DNA from 3 places in the Rhizobium sp. X9 genome. Region 1 is predicted to be linked to each of the others. Evidence: predicted binding sites of a transcription regulator. Region 1 holds the regulator's gene; each other region holds the start of a gene.
The links. Region 1 encodes LexA, which represses DNA repair genes until DNA is damaged. Its sites were predicted from a motif close to TGTTCNNNNTGTGTTCNG; they were not measured.

Region 1 (6,187 bases):
TTGCGCAGATGCCAAGCTATCCGAAGGTCAAATTGTGCATTGCGGCAAACGCAATCGGGTTGCTCCGGGCTTTCCCGGCGATAGCAATTCAATCTCGGTCAACGCACCGTTAAAGGAAAGGATTGCAATCCCTCGCGCCTGCCTGCAAACCTGTTTCCAGTGCGGCAAGGGGCGGCGCAGATTGCTTGGTCAAGGGGAAAAACAGCATTTCGGATATGCCGAAACGTTGCAGGGCGGCTTGCCCGGCACGCGCGATATTCTGTTTCCTCTTCGCCGGACAAGCGATGCCACGACATACGGTACGCCCGCCATCGTTCCTGCCCGAAATCTCAAACATACCGTCACGGAAAAAATAGCCGCATGGGTGGCTGAAGAGCGCGCTTTCGGCCACGATTTTCTTTTCATTCCCGTCTTTATCGGCTGTGGCGCTGTCCTGTGGTTTTCTCTCGATGCCGCGCCGTCGTCGCTGGTTCTGGCTTTCGCTTTTGTGCTTGTCGCAGGCCTGGCGCTCATCGTCAGATATACACCTGGCTTCATGTCGGTGGCCTGCAGCCTTTTCGCTTTTGTTTTGCTCGGCATGCTTCTGGCCGATTTTGAGACCCGGCGGGCGGGAACGGTGGTGCTGGACACGCCCGTCACCACCACCATCACCGGTACGGTTGCGCGCCGGGAGGTTGATGCGCGCGGCTCCTGGCGATATGTGGTTCGGCTGACGGCGACGGAAGCGCCGACATTGTCACGTCCGCCACAGACGATTTCGGTGCTTTCACGCGGCGGCGGGCAACCGGCGGCACTTGGCGCCACCATTCGCGGCAAGGTGCGCCTTTCGCCGCCATCCGGCCCGGCCTTGCCGGGACTGAACGACTTCGCCTTCGCCTCCTATTTCAAAGGAGTAGGGGCGACCGGTTTCTTCTACAAACCGCCACAAACGCTTCCGCCACTCGCGGGTGACGTCAAGGCCGAAACTGGCTGGCTCGAACGGGCCGATATGTGGCTTTACGGACTTCGCAGCGCGATTGCCGAGCGCATACGCTTAACCATCGGCGATGATGCCGGCGCCTTCGCCGCCTCCATCGTCACCGATGAGAGACAGGCAATATCGGCGGAGACGATGGAGGCGCTGCGGCTCTCCGGCCTTGCCCATATCGTTGCGATATCCGGGCTCAACATGGCGCTGGCGTCAGGCATTTTCTTCGTTGGCCTGAGATTGGCCTTCAGCCTGTTTCCGGGCTTTGCACAGCGCTGGCCGGTCAAGAAGATCGCGGCCTTTGCAGCACTGCTGATGACACTCGCCTATTACCTCATTTCCGGTTTTGCCGTCTCCGCCGAACGCGCATGGTTGATGATGTCGGTGATGCTGATCGCAGTTCTTTTCGACCAGCCGTCTCTCAGCCTGAGAAATGTTGCCCTTTCCGCTCTGGTCATTCTGGCTTTCTCGCCATCGGAAATCATGGGGCCGAGTTTCCAGATGTCATTTGCAGCCACCATAGCGCTTGTTTCTGCCTATGCCGCCTGGAGCCGCTGGCGCATTGATCGCGACCGTCTGTTCATCGGGCGCAAACCTGCATGGATGACGGTGGCGGGAACGGTGGGCGCGGTCATCGGCGGTGTTGTCACGACGTCCCTTATCGGCGGCCTTTCGACGGCGATCTATTCGGCTGAACATTTTCACCGTGTCACCACCTATGGACTTTTCGCCAATCTGGCTGCCATGCCGCTCATGTCTTTGATCGTCATGCCATTCGGCCTTCTCGCCATGCTGCTGATGCCCTTCGGGCTCGATGCGCCGTTCCTGAAGATAATGGGGTATGGTATGGCTCTCGTCATCGAGGTTGCCAATGAGGTGGCGTCGTGGGACGGCAGCGCGGCGACGGGCCGCCCGCATGGCTGGTTCATCGGTATTGCCTCGCTGGGTTTCCTGTTGCTGACTTTGTTGCGCAGCCGGCTGGCCCTTCTCGGTATCCCGGTTCTGCTTTTCGCTTTCGCCCTGTCGGCGGCAACAACCTCCCGCGATCCGCCGGATTTGCTGGTGCACGAGGACGGCGAGCTGGTGGCGATGGTGGAGGATGGCAAGGTCTTCACGACCAAAGCGCGGCCACCGGACTTTGTTTATGGCCAGTGGCAGAGAGCGCTGTTGCTGCCGGAAAAACCCGTGCCACCGGTCGTTCTGGCGGCGGAGGCAATCGTGAGCAATGCCGTCTTGGGCCCCAAAACGAAGCTGGCGCCTAAAGAGGTCGCGGCGGTGACAAGGGAGATGACCGTTGCACTGAGAGATGCCGAGACTGGTGTTTTTACCTGCAGGAAAGGCGTGTGGTGCGCAGCGCGCGCCGGCAGCGGCGAGTGGATCATCGTTCTGGAAGACGGCCGCTTTGCCGGAACAGCCTGCGATATCGCCGATATCGTTGTTGTTTCCCGCAGAACCTCTTTCTCACAGTGCCGTTCCGGCGCGCTCCTGCTCAATCGCAACATACTGCGACGTATCGGCTCGTTGGAAATAGACTTTGCCAATATGGACCAGGCAGGGGTGGTGGGGCGGCTGCGCGCCGCAATCTCCGGAACGGACAGGCCGTGGAGCGAACATCGTTATTACGACTGGAAAAGCGGCCGTTTTGATCACGAGGTGCCGGACGCCGTCAACAGGCTGCTGGCGGCGTCAGAATGAGCCGCCAGCTTGGTTCATCAGGCCTTGGCGCGCAGATCCTCGGTCAATTGGCCGATCCCGCCGATTTCCTCTTCATGCGCCGTGTCGCGCCAGGTCTCCTTCAAACCGGCCTCATACCATTCACGCATGGCGGGCAGGGCGAGCAGCCTTTCGTAATAGCTCTTCGCTGCGGGCGAAAGATCCGCGCCGTAGGTCTGGAACCGGAATGCGACCGGGCAGAAGAAGGCGTCGACCGCCGTGAATTTAGCGCCGGCGAGATATGGTCCGCCAAATTTCGCAAGGCCTTCGCTCCAGAGCGCATCGATGCGTTTGATATCGGCCGCAAGTCCGGCATCGCCACCTTTCGGCTTTACCCTTATGCCGACAGACATGGGGTAGAGATTACGCAGCGAGGAGAAGCCCGCATGCATCTCACTGGCCGCCGAGCGTGACCAGGCTCTTGCCTGCTTGTCGCTTGCCCAGACGCCCTGATGTCTTTCGGCAAGATATTCCGCAATCGAAAGCGTTTCCCATACCTTGAAGCCTTCATCGACGAGGCAGGGAACCTTGCCGGTTGGTGAAAACGAGGCAAAGGACACGCCTTCACCGAACGGAACCAGTTTTTCATCGAAGGCGATACCAAGCGTGCGCATCAACACCCACGGCCGCAACGACCAGGAAGAATAGTTCTTGTTGGCTACATAAAGATCGTACATGGCGTATCTCCCGGATATGACGCGCATTTCTACACCTGCCGGACGTCCACGGAATATCGAAAATAATCCATGGCTCCCATAAGCCGTATTGATGAATGGCAGGGCGCAGGCATGGACGGCAGCACCCCGTCAATATCACCACTTGGAGACGGCGGAAATTCGTCACGTGACGCGATGGCGAAAATTCAATCTTGCAAAAACTTTGGCAGAAGTTCTGGCGCTGATCGCGGTCAACGGCACATGCATCGCTTCGCTATATAGACGGAAATATCGGTATGAAAATTGGATCAGTTTCTAAAAGGCGTCGATCCTGAAGGTCGCAGAGTATCGCTTCCTACCGCAAAATCATGGCCTGCTCCGGACCAGCCTTCACACTTATGCAACAGACGTCACCTTCCGATGACGCCTGCTGAAAACTGAACCACGTCCGGTCCCTTATGATCAATGATAGCGGCGGATCAGCCCAACCAGCTTGCCCTGAATCTTAACCCGGTCCGGCCCGAAGATGCGGGTTTCATAGGCTGGGTTTGCTGCCTCCAGCGCGATGGATGCGCCCTTGCGGCGGAAGCGCTTCAGTGTTGCTTCCTCGTCATCCACCAGCGCCACGACGATATCGCCCGGATTGGCGGTGTTGCCGTTGCGGATGATGACGGTATCGCCGTCGAAAATGCCGGCCTCGATCATCGAATCGCCCTTGACCTCAAGCGCGTAATGTTCGCCGGTGCCCAACATGTCCACCGGCACGGCAACATCATGGGTGTTGTTCTGGATGGCGGAAATCGGCACGCCGGCGGCGATGCGGCCCATGACCGGCACGGTGACAGCCCCGCCGAAATCATTGGCAGGCGCCTTGGGGGCAGGGGCGGGTTCCGGCGCCTTCGGTTTGCCGAGACTGCCTTCGATGACGCTCGGCGAAAAGCCGCGCTGCGGCCTTGCTCCGGGCGTATAGGCCTCAGGCAGCTTGATGACTTCCAGCGCCCTCGCCCTATTAGGTAGCCGGCGAATAAATCCGCGCTCTTCGAGGGCGGTGATCAGCCGGTGGATGCCGGATTTCGAGGCAAGATCGAGTGCGTCCTTCATTTCATCGAAGGAGGGCGGCACGCCGGACTCTTTCATTCGTTCATGAATGAAGAGAAGCAATTCCTGCTGTTTGCGCGTGAGCATGAGGAAAACACCCTTGAGAATCGTAGTGGAAGTCGCGAAACAAATACAGAACGAACACTATATGTTCCATATGTGTTCTGCAATCCCCTAAAATTTCGTGAAGCAGCTATCTGTTGTTTTGATGATTTGCCTCATTGCCCGCATTTGTGCTTTTCTTCGGTCCGAACCATTGCGGCCTGGGACTGACTACGCCGCCAGCAGGAAAAAATAATGACGAAACCCGCAAGCGTCGATCATCTCGTTCTGCCCGTGCAGGCTCTCGGAATCGCTGAAAAGCGCGTTGGCGCTCTCGGTTTCACGGTTGCACCGGAGGCTCTTCATCCCTTCGGCACGCAGAACGCCTGTGTTTTTTTCGCTGACGGAACCTATCTGGAACCGCTCGCGATTTCTAATCCGGCTAAATATAATGCCTCGGTGGAGAAGGGGGATGTGTTCACCGGCAGGGATCAGGCCTTCCGGCAGCGTGATAGACAGGAGGGTTTTTCGGCGCTCGTGGCCCGAACCGATGATGCCTTTGGCGATCATGACAGGTTTGCGATCTCAGGCCTCTCGGCAGGCGATGTCTTCGAGTTTTCGCGGCCTCTCCGGATGCCGGACGGTTCGCAGGGTGAAGCGGCGTTTCGGCTTGCTTTTGCGGCGAGCGGATCGGCTGCGGATTTCTTTTTGTTCAGTTGCCAGCGGCTACAGGCCCTGCCGGGCGACCGCACGGCGCTGGAGCGTCATGCCAACGGGGTCTCTGGCCTCAGCGAAATAGTTCTGTTTTCCGGCGGCGATGCAAAGGCGGCGCGCCTGATCGAAACGGTGTTTGGCTGTGAAGGCACGATATCTCCGGATGGTGATATGGTTTTCGTGACCGGCAATGCGCACATCAGATTGACCGGAAAACCGGCTTTCGGCGGGCATGCCGTGAGTGCTTCGGATTGGAGCGACGGCGGATTGCGCGGCGCGGGCATCGTCTTTCTGTCACACGATCTTGCCGTGACAGAAGCGGTGCTTGCTGCTAATGGCGTGTCCTGCGCAAAAGCGGGCGGCCGCCTGGTGGTGCCCGCGGCACCCGGTCAGGGCGTAACATTCGCCTTCGAGGAAAAATGATGAGCGTTACGAACAATCTCAAAGTCACCGCCGGCGATGGCGCCAGCAAGGTTTTCTTCTCCAATTCTGAGCGGTTTTCGCTGATTGCCGGCCCCTGCCAGATGGAAAGCCGGGACCATGCCTTCATGATCGCCGGTGTCCTGAAGGAGCTTTGCGACAAGCTGGGAATAGGGCTTGTCTACAAATCCTCTTTCGACAAGGCGAACCGCACCTCGCTTTCCGGCAAACGCGGCATCGGCCTTGAGAGCGCGATGCAGGTTTTCGCCGATCTCAAGAAGGAATTCGGCTTTCCGGTTCTGACCGACATTCACACCGAAGAGCAATGCGCCATCGTGTCCGAAGTGGTGGACGTGCTGCAGATCCCGGCCTTTCTCAGCCGCCAGACCGATCTTCTCGTCGCCGCCGCCAGGACCGGCCGCGTCATCAACGTCAAGAAGGGCCAGTTCCTGGCGCCCTGGGACATGAAGAACGTGCTTGCCAAGCTCAATGAGAGCGGCAATCCGAATGTACTCCTGTGCGAGCGCGGTGCGTCCTTCGGATACAACACGCTGGTTTCCGACATGCGCTCGCTGCC
Region 2 (6,187 bases), 690 kb from region 1:
CGCGTTGGCATTCCGATCGAGCTGACCGGCTTTGCCGAAGGCTACGACGCGCTTCCTTAAGACTGCTTGCCATCAAAGGCCAGCCTTGCTTCTGCCCGCTCCAGTCCCTAAATCGGTCATAACGATCAAGACTGGAGCCGCCGATGACCAACGACCTTGTAAATCTCTTCGATTGCGACGAGACGCAATTGCGCAAGCTGGTCGCCGAAGCGCTCACCGGCGCGGATGATGGCGAACTTTTCATCGAACATGCGCAGGCCGAATCACTGACCTTCGACAATGGCCGGCTCAAGGGCGGCTCCTTCAACACCGACCAGGGTTTTGGCCTGCGCGCCGTTGCCGGCGAGACAGTGGGTTACGCCCATGCGGGCGAGCTTTCTCAAAGTGCGCTGAAACGTGCTTCGGACGCGGTCGGCGCAGTTACCAGAGGTTATTCAGGCTCCTATGCCGCCGCACCCCAGCGCACCAACAAGAAGCTTTACGGCGACGAAAACCCGATCGGCAGCCCGAGCTTCGAGGAGAAGGTGAAACTTCTCACCGACATCGACGCTTATCTGCGGGACAAGGATGCCAATGTCCGGCAGGTGACGGCGACGATTTCCGCAAGCTGGCAGGTGGTGGATATTCTGCGCGCCGATGGCCACCGCGTCAGCGATGTCAGGCCCATGACCCGCATCAATATTTCCGTGGTCGCAGGTGAAGGCGACCGGCAGGAAAGCGGCTCCTACGGCATTGGCGGCCGCGTCGGCTTTGGCGATTTCATCACGACGGAGAACTGGCAGCGCGGCGCCGACGAGGCGCTGCGCCAAGCGCTGGTCAACCTCACCGCCATCGATGCGCCTGCTGGTACCATGGATGTGGTGCTCGGCTCCGGCTGGCCCGGCGTCATGCTGCATGAGGCGGTCGGCCACGGTCTGGAAGGCGATTTCAACCGCAAGAAGACCTCGGCCTTCGCCGGCCTGATGGGCGAGATGGTGGCCGCTCCCGGCGTGACCGTCGTGGATGACGGCACCATCGACAGCCGTCGCGGCTCGCTGACCATCGATGATGAGGGAACACCCTCGGCCTATAATGTGCTGATCGAGAACGGCAGGCTGGTGGGCTACATGCAGGACCGGCAGAATGCCCGGCTGATGGGCGCGAAGGCCACCGGCAACGGGCGTCGGCAGGGTTATGCCTATGTGCCGATGCCACGCATGACCAACACCTACATGCTGTCTGGGGACAAGACGCCGGAGGAGATCATCGCCTCGGTCAAAAAGGGCATATATGCCGTTTCCTTCGGCGGCGGACAGGTGGATATCACCTCCGGCAAATTCGTGTTCGGCTGCACCGAGGCCTACCTGATCGAGAACGGCAAGATCGGCGCGCCGGTCAAGGGCGCGATGCTGATCGGCAACGGGCCGGACGCGATGAAGCGTGTCTCAATGATCGGCAACGCTTCCAAACTCGACACGGGCATCGGCAATTGCGGCAAGGCCGGGCAATGGGTGCCGGTCGGCGTTGGCCAGCCGCATCTGCGCATGGATCAGATCACCGTCGGCGGCACGAAGGCGTAGAGCTCGCGGCTTGCGGCATAAGTGACGATGCACGGCGCGGCCCTTGTCGTGATGTGGCGAAATCCACATCAGTCATTCCGGCACTGAGCCGGAAACCAGCCGACGCGCGTCCGCGCGGCGAGAAAGACTCCTTTTCAGCCCCAGGACTTGGGCTGGCTGGATGCCGGATCTAGTCCGGCATGACGGTGGGAATGTCGTGGCCCGATGGAAAATGGAACCTCCTGCGCCAGGTTCAGCCCGTAGCGTCGCAGGCAGTCTCAGCCCACAGCCTCGCACATGGCTGCCATGATGAGGATTTCTCTGGCAAGTCACCTGTAAGACGCTAAGATCGCCCCACCACCGCAGGCCACTCCTCCCACCCCCGGGCTTGCGCGGCAAAGGAGACCATGACCATCATACGAAATGCCCTCGTCCCGGAACTAGCCGTCAGCGACTGGCAGAAAAGCCGCGCTTTTTATTGTGACCTGATCGGTTTTCATGTGGTTTATGAGCGTGCCGAAGAGGGTTTTGCCTATCTGGCGCTGGGCGACGCGCAGCTGATGATCGACCAGATCGGCGCGACCCGGACCTTCGTTGCGGAAAATGCAGCACTTGAATTTCCGCTGGGGCGCGGCATGAACCTGCAGCTCGCCGTCCCCTCGCTGCAGCCGGTTCTCGCGCGGCTGGAGCGGGCCATGATCGATCTTGTCCTGTCGCCGGAAGAAAAATGGTACCGACGCGGCACCGTCGAGGTCGGCAACCGGCAATTCATCGTCGCCGATCCGGACGGCTATCTGATCCGCCCATTCGAGAGCCTCGGCGAACGCCCCTTCCGGTTCGGTTAAGTCACCATGCTGCCTTTTCTTCCTCATGCTGTCGTTTTCGACATGGACGGATTGCTGATCGAAAGCGAGACGCTTTATCGCGATTCCTTTCTGGCCGCATCGGATGAGGGCGGCCACGGCATGCGGGTCGAGACCTATCAGAAGGTCTGCGGCAGCCCGTGGGACGTCATCACCGGAACCATCTTTGCCGATTATGGCGCGGATTTCCCCATCGATAGCTTCCGCGACGCGTGGCTCCGGCATCTTGCCGTGCTGATGGCGGAAGGCGTAGCGCTGAAACCCGGCGTCGTCGAGATTCTCGATCTCCTCGACCGGCTCGACATTCGCCGCGCCATCGCCACGTCCTCGCGGCATGAATCGGTGACGCGCCATCTCGGGCCCTACGATCTGCTCAGGCGTTTCGACACCATTGTCGCACGCGGCGACTACACGGACCCGAAGCCCTCGCCCATGCCCTATCTGACCGCCGCAAAACGTCTCGGCATCGATCCGGGGCAGTGCCTTGCGCTTGAGGATTCCTATCACGGCGTCCGCTCCGCCTCGTCGGCTGGCATGCTGACGATCATGGTGCCTGATGTCGCGCCGCCGACGGATGAAATGCGGGAAAAATGCATCGCCATATCGAGTGACCTTCATGCGGTTGCAGGCCTCCTGAAAAAGGCGCAGCTTTCAGAGGCATGAAAGCGCGTCACATGGCTTTAGCCATTGGTCTTTATGATGAGGCACATATCGGCTGAAAGGCCGATCCTGTTCGAATTCATTGTCAGCGCATTCATAAATGGAGTGGTCATGCTGCTTGTCGCCGTGTCGTTCGCGACATTTATCCTGCTCGTTCTTTCCGCATTTCAGATTACCCTTGCGGCGGGTGCGCCTCTCGGTCGCTTCGCCTGGGGCGGCGAGCACAGGGTTCTTCCAGCCACGCAGCGCATTGCCAGTGTGGGGTCTGTCGCGATCTACGCCCTTGCCGCATCTTTTCCGCTGCAAAAGGCAGGCGTCATCACTCTCTGGCCGGCAGGCTGGATCGAAGCCGGCATCTGGATCATCGCCTGCACGCTTGCGGTGAGCATCGGATTGAACGCCATGTCGCGAAGCCGTGCGGAGCGGCGGGTCATGACACCGGTGGCCGCCATTCTCGCAACTCTGTTCTTCATGGTCTCGCTCTCATAATCGCAGCAGTAGCAGAGCCGGCAACGTGGAGGTCGAATCGCACGCCACGAACTGTCATGCCGGCGGTGTAAAGCGCCACTTGCGTTCTATCGACCCTTTGATGTCGAGACCGTTATAATGGGCCAGCAACAGCACATGGCCGAGGAGATCGGCGGTTTCGTCGGCCAGATCCCGCTTCATCTCCTCTTTGCTCGTGCCCTTGCTGCGCCCTCGCCCCGTCAGCCGGTTCCAGGCCTGCGTGACCTCGCCAACCTCTTCCTGAAGCTTCAGCATGTACCAGTCCGGGTCGCGGAAGATTCCATTTTCAGCAGCATATTTTTGCGAGGCTTCTTCAAACTGATGCATCATGACAGCAAGCATTTGTTCATCCTTTGTTCCTGCGCTACAACTCTAATCATGATTCTCCAACGGCGTCGACCCTTAAGGGGGTCGTGCAACCATGAACGGAAATTTTCGCGACATGCGCCTGCAAGCGAGATAGGGAAAAGGTATTCGAACAACCGTGCCATCGCCCATGTCCCACCTCGATTTTTTCTCGGCTCTCATCACCGCGCATAGCCCGTCGCTGCTTGCGATGTTTGCGGGCGCTGCCTTTCTCGCCGGCCTTGCGCGCGGTTTTTCCGGTTTCGGCGCAGCCCTCATCTTCATTCCGCTGGCGAGCGCCATCGTCGGGCCGCGCATCGCCTCGGCGGTTCTGCTGGTGGTCGACGGTGTCCTGACACTCGGCATGATACCGCCCGCATGGCGCATGGCGGACCGGCGGGAAGTCTTCACCATGGCGGCCGGCGCGCTTGTCGGCGTTCCGCTCGGAACACTTCTTCTTTCCAACGGCGATCCACTCACGCTGCGCTGGATCATCTCCGTCGTGGTCGTCGTGCTCCTATTGTTCCTGCTTTCCGGCTGGCGTTATAGCGGCCGGCCGAAAACGCCGCTGACCCTGTTCACCGGGCTTGTCGCCGGGCTGTTTTCGGGTGCTGCACAATTGGGTGGCCCACCCATCGTTGCCTACTGGCTCGGCGGCGCCCTCAAGGGCGCCTTCGTGCGCGCCAATGTCATTCTCTATTTCGCGATTTCGACGGTAATCTCCACCGCCAGCTATTTTTTCAGCGGCCTGTTCACCGCCGATGTCCTGGTTTTCTTCCTGCTGGCGCTGCCATTCTACGGGGCGGGTCTTTATGCCGGCGCGCGTTTGCACGGGCTTGCCGACGAGGCGGCGTTCAGGCGCATCTGCTACGGCCTGATCGCCATTTCCGCCGTCATCGGCCTGCCGCTCTTCGATTCGCTGCTGAAATAGGTGGAGAGAAGGGACTGCCTTTCAACTGCAACAACAGTGCGCTTGCTCTTCCGTCATCCTCGCCCTTGAGGCGAGGATCCACAATCAGGCGCGACCATGGATCCCCGGGTCAAGCCCGAGGATGACGTCGAGTTTGGCGTGAGATTTCACCAACAGCTCAAACGGCCCGCATTTGTCGCATCAAGGGTACATGCGGACCTTGGACCAGATCGCATCCGGCGTCTCGCGGCGGAATTCGACGCGGTCGTGCAGGCGGAACTTGCGGTCGTGCCAGAATTCGATGCTGACGGGGCGAATGCGGAACCCGGACCAGTAGGACGGGCGCGGAATATCGCCGATCGCATATTTGGCGGTATATTCGGCGACGGCCTTCTCCAGCGCGAAACGGCCTTCCAGCGGCCGCGACTGCTTCGACGCCCAGGCGCCGATGCGGCTTCCGCGCGGGCGCGAAGCGTAATAGGCGTCCGCTTCCGCGTCGGTGACGATCTCCACCTCCCCGCGCAGGCGCACCTGCCGACGCAGGCTTTTCCAGTGGAAACACATGGCCGCTTTTTTCTGGCCGAGGATTTCGCGTCCCTTCTGACTTTCGAAATTCGTATAGAAAACGAAGCCGCGATCATCGACGTCCTTCAGCAGCACCATACGCACATTCGGCAGGCCGTTTTCATCCACGGTTGCGAGTGCGACCGCGTTCGGATCGTTGATTTCGGAGGCCGTCGCGTCCTTCAGCCATTCGGCAAAAAGCGTGAACGGTTCATTTTCTTCAGTGAAGTCACTGGATGTTAACCCCGTTTCCGACATATTGACTAAAATGCTCCCGAGCTGATTTGGACCCCAGAGATGATCTCTGGTGAAAGATGGTGACCGTCATAGCAAAGTCGAACAGTCGAACAAAGGGCCTCCTTTCGTCGATCGCGGAAGTTTCCGCTGTCGTCTCAATGCTCGTGGTGCTGAGCGGCTGCGTCAGCCTCGATCTGTTCGGCGGCGACAAGGTCGACCGCTCACTTTCCACCGCTTCCGTTCCAAACCAGCAGAATAACGGGCCGCAGACCGACGACGCGACCATCCGCAACGCGGTGACATCGGCGGATCTGGCCAAACTTGCCGACCAGCCGCTGCCCTGGGCCAATGCCGCAACCGGCAGCGCCGGCGTCGTCACCGCCATTCACGAAGACAAATCCAGCGGTTTCGTCTGCCGGGAATTCAGGACGACGCGCCACTCCTTCGAGGGCGTTGCAGCCTATGCCGGCCAGGCCTGCCTGTCGGAAACCGGCGAATGGCTGCTGACACGCTTCGAGCAGAAATAATCTGTTTACCTTGGCGCATGGAATAAGGCCGGCCCC
Region 3 (6,187 bases), 700 kb from region 1:
TATGTCGCATAACAGCTTCGGTCATCTTTTCCGCGTTACCACCTGGGGAGAAAGCCATGGGCCCGCCTTGGGCTGCGTGGTGGATGGCTGCCCGCCCGGCATCCGCTTCACGCTTGCCGAGGTGCAGCACTGGATGGACAAGCGCAAGCCCGGCCAGAGCCGCTTCGTGACCCAGCGCCGCGAGGACGACATTGTAAAAGTCCTCTCCGGCGTGATGCTGGACGAGGACGGCGAGACGATGGTGACGACCGGCACGCCGATCTCGATGCTGATCGAAAACACCGACCAGCGCTCCAAGGATTACGGCGAGATCGCAAGGCGCTTCCGCCCCGGCCACGCCGATTTCACCTATGACCTGAAATACGGCATTCGCGATTATCGCGGCGGCGGACGTTCCTCCGCGCGCGAGACGGCGGCGCGTGTCGCCGCGGGCGCAATCGCCCGCAAGGTGGTGCCTGATCTCAATGTGCGCGGCGCGCTGGTGCAGATCGGCAAACACAGGATCAACCGCGACAATTGGGACTGGGATCAGATCGACCAGAACCCGTTCTTCTGCCCGGATGCGGCCATGGTGCCCGTGTGGGAAGACTATCTCGACGGCATCCGCAAGGCGGGATCGTCGATCGGCGCCGTCGTCGAGGTGGTGGCGGAAGGGGTTCCGGCCGGCATCGGCGCACCCATTTATGCCAAGCTCGATCAGGATATCGCCTCCAACCTCATGTCGATCAACGCCGTCAAGGGCGTGGAAATTGGCGAGGGATTTGCCTCCGCCGAGCTTTCCGGCGAAGAAAACGCCGACGAGATGCGCATGGGCAATGACGGCAGGCCGATTTTCCTCTCCAACCATGCCGGCGGCATTCTGGGTGGCATCGCGACCGGCGAACCTGTTATCGCCCGCTTCGCCATCAAGCCCACCTCCTCCATTCTGACCGAGCGCCAGTCGATCGACGCGGACGGCAACAATGTGGATGTGCGCACCAAGGGCCGCCACGACCCCTGCGTCGGCATTCGCGCCGTGCCGATCGGCGAAGCGATGGTGGCCTGCACCGTTGCCGACCATTACTTGAGAGATCGCGGCCAGACCGGCCGGTTGAAGTGAGGTAGACTAGAAATGGCATATGATCAGAAACGTGTCGTCGACGCCATCCGCGCTTTCGAAGCCGGCGAGATCGTTGTCGTGACCGATGATGACGACCGGGAGAACGAAGGCGATCTGATTATTTCGGCGGTTCATTGCACCGCGGAAAAGATGGCCTTCATCGTTCGCCACACATCCGGCATCGTCTGCGCCCCCATGCCGCGTGAGGAAGCCAAGCGGCTGAACCTCAATGCCATGGTTGCCGAAAACGACAGCGCCCATACGACCGCCTTTACCGTCAGCGTCGATTTCAAGCACGGTACCACAACCGGAATTTCGGCCGACGACCGCACGCTGACGGTGCGCAACCTCGCCAACCCCAATGTTGGCGCCGCCGATTTTACCCGGCCCGGCCATATCTTCCCGCTGATTGCCCGCGAAGGCGGCGTTCTGATGCGCTCCGGCCATACCGAAGCGGCCGTCGATCTCTGCAAGCTGGCGGGCCTGCCACCGATCGGCGTCATCTGCGAGCTCGTCAATGATGACGGCACCGTCACGCGCGGGCCGCAGGTCACTGCCTTTGCGGACAAACACCAGCTGAAGCAGGTTTCCGTCGCCGACCTCATCGCCTATCGCCAGCGCAAGGAAACGCTGGTGGAGATGGAATCTTCCTTCACCATCGAAACGCCTTTCGGACCGGCCAAGGCGCAGACCTATTCCCTGCCCTGGGACCGCATGCAGCATATGGCGGTGATTTTCGGCGATATCCGCGATGGCGTCGATATTCCCGTTCGCCTTCATCCTGAGAACGTCGCCGACGACGTGTTCGGCGACCGCCAGCCGGTGCGGCACTATATGCAGAAAATCGCCGAGGAAGGCCGCGGCGTCATCGTCTATCTGCGCGAAGGCTCCGTCGGTGTCGGCCAGGTGGCCGGACGGCGCAAGTCACGCGATCCGGACGAGGCGCATGCGCAGGCCCGCTCCCGCGAAAATGAGTGGCTCGAAATCGGTCTCGGCGCGCAGATCCTGAAGGACCTCGGCATCAGTTCGATCAAGCTGCTGACGACGCGTGAACGCCATTACGTCGGCCTCGAAGGTTTCGGCATCAAGATTTCGGCGACGGATATCTGCTGATTTGGGGGCTTTTGCCTAGCTTCACAGGGCTATCGTGAGGCGAGCGGGTTCCGCTCGTTTCTTCTCCCCATCGGGGAGAAGTCCGCGGCAGCGGGATGAGGGGGCAAGTTCTCCGCATATCTTTGCCGTTGCCCCCTCATCCGACCCTTCGGGCCACCTTCTCCCCGGCGGGGAGAAGAAATATGCCGCAACGCCGCGCGACAATCCGGCATCACGGATCAGCAACGTCGTGTCTGCGTGCCCCGTCTAGCAATCACCCGAGGGAAAGACCTCAGTTTTCCTCCCGCCAGCCCTCCAGATAATTCACACTCTCAACCCCGGTAAACTTCGCCAGCCTCACCAGTTCCGCGTCGAGCTTCTCCAGCCGTCCAGCCGAGGCGCGCACGCCCGGCTCCAGCCACAGGCGGCGCACATCCAGCGTGCCGCGCTTGCGATCCGCCTTCATGTCGATGCGGCCGATCAGCCGGTCTCCTTCCAGAAGCGGGAAGACGTAATAGCCATATTGCCGCTTCGGCTCGGGCACGAAGACCTCGATGCGATAATAAAAACCGAACAGCCGCTCCGTGCGGTTGCGGTCGCGCAAAAGCGGATCGAAGGGGCTCAGCACACGGACGCGGGACGACGGTTCCGGCAGATCGGAGACATCGGCGCTGAAATCCGCAAAGGCATAGGACGGGCGGGCAGCGCCGCCATCGCTTGCGAGAAGCGAGACCTCGCACAGTTCGTCGCGATGGTTCTTGACCCAGTCCCTCGCCTCCTGCGGGGTAACGAGATCGAAAAAGGCGGCAATTTCGCCATGGGTGGCAAAGCCCAGCCGGGTGAGCGCCTGCCGGCAGGCCCAGTCGACGAATTGCGCGTGCTCCACTTCGCTTTCGTGGTGCTCGCCGGGAATGACCCGCTCCGCCAGATCATAGACCTTCTGGAAATTGACGCGACCGGATATGGCGAGCTTGCCGGTGTGCCAAAGATATTCGAGCGCGGTCTTGGAGGGATGCCAGTTCCACCAGCCGCCGGACTGGTGCCCCTCCTCCTTCAACTCCCGCGCCAAAACCGGACCCGTGGCGGCAATGCGCTCCAGCGTCTCGGCAAAAGCCGCATCGAAACCCTCGCCATGCCATTTGCGCCAGCGTTCCTGAATGATCGGCTCACGGCGGCGGAAGCGGTGTTTCCAATAGGGATAAAATTCCGTCGGTACGATGGAGGCGTCGTGCGTCCAGTGCTCGAACAGCGCGCGGTCCTTTTCCAGCAATGTGGTCAGATGTTCGCGCCTGTAGGTCTGATTGCGGGAGAATATTATCTGATGATGGGCGCGCTCCACCGTGCCGATACTGTCCACCTGCACGAAACCGATATCGGTGATGAGCTGCAGCAGGCCATCCTTGGAAAGCGCCTTGCCGGGCGGAGAGGAAAGCCCCTGCCGCGCCAGAAAAATCCGCCTTGCCGCTTCGTTCGAAACCTTGATCGTCATGGCGTTGAAGGTATGACGGCTTTTTCAGGATTGCAATGTTCTTTTTTTGTTCTTTGTTTCACTTCTGTTGATGACACGATATAGAACCGGAAAGCGATAGAGGGATGCATCAGTCTTGGAAATCCGTTTCGACAGTGCCGGCGTGGCCTTCGAGGGCAGGCAGGCTTTACAGCCCCTGTCCCTGACATTGACTGAACGGCGCATCGGCGTGATCGGCCTCAATGGCTCGGGCAAGACCACCTTTGCGCGGCTCGTCAACGGGCTCACCAAGCCGACCGAAGGCAAGGTGTCGGTGAACGGTCTCGATACCGTCAAGGATGCAAAAGCGGTGCTGCAGACGGTCGGCTTCATTTTCCAGAATCCGCAGAACCAGATCATCCTGCCGATCATACGCGACGATGTCGCCTTCGGGTTGAAGCGGCTCGGCCTCAACAAGGTGGAGACGGAAACGCGGGTGAAGGCCGTGCTCGCCCGGCTCGGCATTTCTCATCTGGACGAACGGCGCGCGCACGAGCTTTCCGGCGGCGAATTGCAGCTGTCGGCGCTGGCGGCCCTTCTGGTCACTGAACCGCAAGTCCTCATTCTCGATGAACCGACCAACCAGCTCGACCTGAAAAACCGCGCGATCGTGGAAAAAACGATGGCGGCCCTGTCGCAGGCGCTTGTTGTCATCACCCATGATCTGCCGCTGCTTGCCGGCTTCGACCGCGTGCTGGTCTTCCACGAGGGTGCGCTGGTTGCCGATGCCGACCCCGAAGAGGCGGTGGCGCGCTATCTGGAGGTGGCATCGCGATGAAGTCCCTGCATGTCGAAGGCACCGGCTGGCTCTATCGCGTCTCGCCACGCCTCAAGCTCTTGACGCTGATGGTCTTCAGCATCGCGCTGTTCCTTACCCGAGACCTGATTTTGCTGGGATGCGCCGTGGTTCTGGCCGCCGCCATTTTGCGCCAGACGCGGCTGCCCTTGCGGGAGATCGGCCTGCGGCTGCGCCCGGTGATGCTGACCATTCTCCTGGTTGCCGCCTTCAGCTATCTGTTGCTTCCGGCCCATGATGCCAGCGTCAATCTTTTGCGGCTGACAGCACTGGCGCTTCTCGCCACCGCCGTCACCATCACCGTCAGCATTTCGCAATTCATTGACGAAATTGCGCTTGCCGCCGCACCGCTGGAAAGGCTGGGGCTGGTCAAGGCCGCCGATATCGGGCTTGCCGTCGGGCTCGTCGTGCGGTTCGTGCCTGAAATCGTCAACCGTTACCATGCGGTGCGCGATGCGCACCGGGCGCGCGGCCTGCCGGTGCGGATGGCCACCATCATCGTGCCGCTGGTGATTATGACGTTGAAGGATGCCGATGCCATTGCCGACGCCATTGACGCGCGCGGTTTCAGAGGCCAAAGCTGACGGCCAGATAACCATCCGGAGTTTCCGAGCCATGACGACCCGCGACCTTGTGCTGATTTCGCTGTTTTCCGCCATCATCATCGCACTCGGGCTTCTGCCGCCGATCACGCTCGGTTTCATTCCGGTGCCGATCACCGCGCAGTCGCTCGGCGTCATGCTGGCCGGTGTCGTGCTAGGGGCGAAACGCGGTACACTGGCGGTTCTCCTGACGATCCTGATTGCCGCCATCGGCCTGCCGGTACTGTCAGGCGGACGCGGCGGCCTTTCCATCTTCACCACGCCGACCACGGGCTTCCTGATCGGCTGGATCGCTGCGGTTTTCGTCACCGGCACTCTCTCGGAAAAATTCGTCAACCGTGGCCAGTCGGCTCTGGCGCAGGGCATCGGTTTCTTCATCGCCAGCCTGATCGGCGGCGTGGTCGTGCTTTACGCTTTCGGCATCACCTATCTGGCGCTGGTCGTCGGGCTTGGTTTCGAAAAGGCTTTCATGGGTTCGCTCGCCTTCATTCCCGGCGATGCGCTGAAGGCCGTGCTTGCCGCTCTTGCAGGCCGCGCCGTGATGGCGGGTTATCCGCTTCTGCCGCAGCGCGCCTGAGCTAGCTTTCTCCGGGAGGAAAAGAATGGCGACCCGTCTTTACGAACATCCGATCTTCCTTGAACACATCACGCCAGAAGGCCACCCCGAGCGGCCTGATCGGCTGCGATCGCTGAACATCGCGCTCGAACATCCGAATTTCGAGCGCCTTGAACGCAAGCAAGCGCCGCAGGCCAATGAGGACGCCGTGCTTCTGGCGCATCCGGAGGAGCATCTGCTTGCCGTCATGCGCCAGATCCCCGAGGAGGATGGCGAGATCAACCGCATCGAGGCGGATACCTATGCCTCACCGAAAAGCCTGCAGGCGGCGCTGACCGGCATCGGTGCTGCGATGGCGGCGGTGGATGACGTCTTTACGGGTGCCGCCGACAATGTTTTCGTCGCCGCCCGCCCGCCCGGGCACCATGCGGAAACCGCCAAGGCCATGGGCTTCTGTCTCTTCAACAATGCGGCAATTGCCGCCCGCCATGCGCAGAAGGTGCATGGGGCAGAGCGCGTCGCCATCATCGACTGG

Region 2: a site for LexA is predicted at 3,912-3,929, ahead of JZY08_RS02280 (MazG nucleotide pyrophosphohydrolase domain-containing protein). Genes of this name have one in related genera too.
Region 3: a site for LexA is predicted at 3,717-3,734, ahead of JZY08_RS02225 (energy-coupling factor ABC transporter ATP-binding protein). Genes of this name have one in related genera too.

The regions. Positions count from the first base shown of each region.
Region 1 is NZ_CP071311.1:1,152,827-1,159,013, forward strand. Features, by position in the region: gene JZY08_RS05605 (ComEC/Rec2 family competence protein) at 182-2,662, shown strand; gene JZY08_RS05610 (glutathione S-transferase family protein) at 2,680-3,357, opposite strand; gene lexA (transcriptional repressor LexA) at 3,799-4,521, opposite strand; gene JZY08_RS05620 (VOC family protein) at 4,732-5,613, shown strand; gene kdsA (3-deoxy-8-phosphooctulonate synthase) at 5,613-6,187, shown strand, end outside.
Region 2 is NZ_CP071311.1:465,133-471,319, reverse strand. Features, by position in the region: gene JZY08_RS02305 (invasion associated locus B family protein) at 1-60, shown strand, start outside; gene tldD (metalloprotease TldD) at 144-1,559, shown strand; gene JZY08_RS02295 (VOC family protein) at 1,946-2,383, shown strand; gene JZY08_RS02290 (HAD family phosphatase) at 2,390-3,064, shown strand; gene JZY08_RS02285 (hypothetical protein) at 3,173-3,550, shown strand; gene JZY08_RS02280 (MazG nucleotide pyrophosphohydrolase domain-containing protein) at 3,605-3,910, opposite strand; gene JZY08_RS02275 (sulfite exporter TauE/SafE family protein) at 4,065-4,844, shown strand; gene pdxH (pyridoxamine 5'-phosphate oxidase) at 5,025-5,645, opposite strand; gene JZY08_RS02265 (RT0821/Lpp0805 family surface protein) at 5,702-6,151, shown strand.
Region 3 is NZ_CP071311.1:454,986-461,172, reverse strand. Features, by position in the region: gene aroC (chorismate synthase) at 2-1,099, shown strand; gene ribB (3,4-dihydroxy-2-butanone-4-phosphate synthase) at 1,112-2,212, shown strand; gene JZY08_RS02230 (winged helix-turn-helix domain-containing protein) at 2,484-3,680, opposite strand; gene JZY08_RS02225 (energy-coupling factor ABC transporter ATP-binding protein) at 3,796-4,476, shown strand; gene JZY08_RS02220 (energy-coupling factor transporter transmembrane protein EcfT) at 4,473-5,078, shown strand; gene JZY08_RS02215 (biotin transporter BioY) at 5,110-5,673, shown strand; gene JZY08_RS02210 (histone deacetylase family protein) at 5,699-6,187, shown strand, end outside.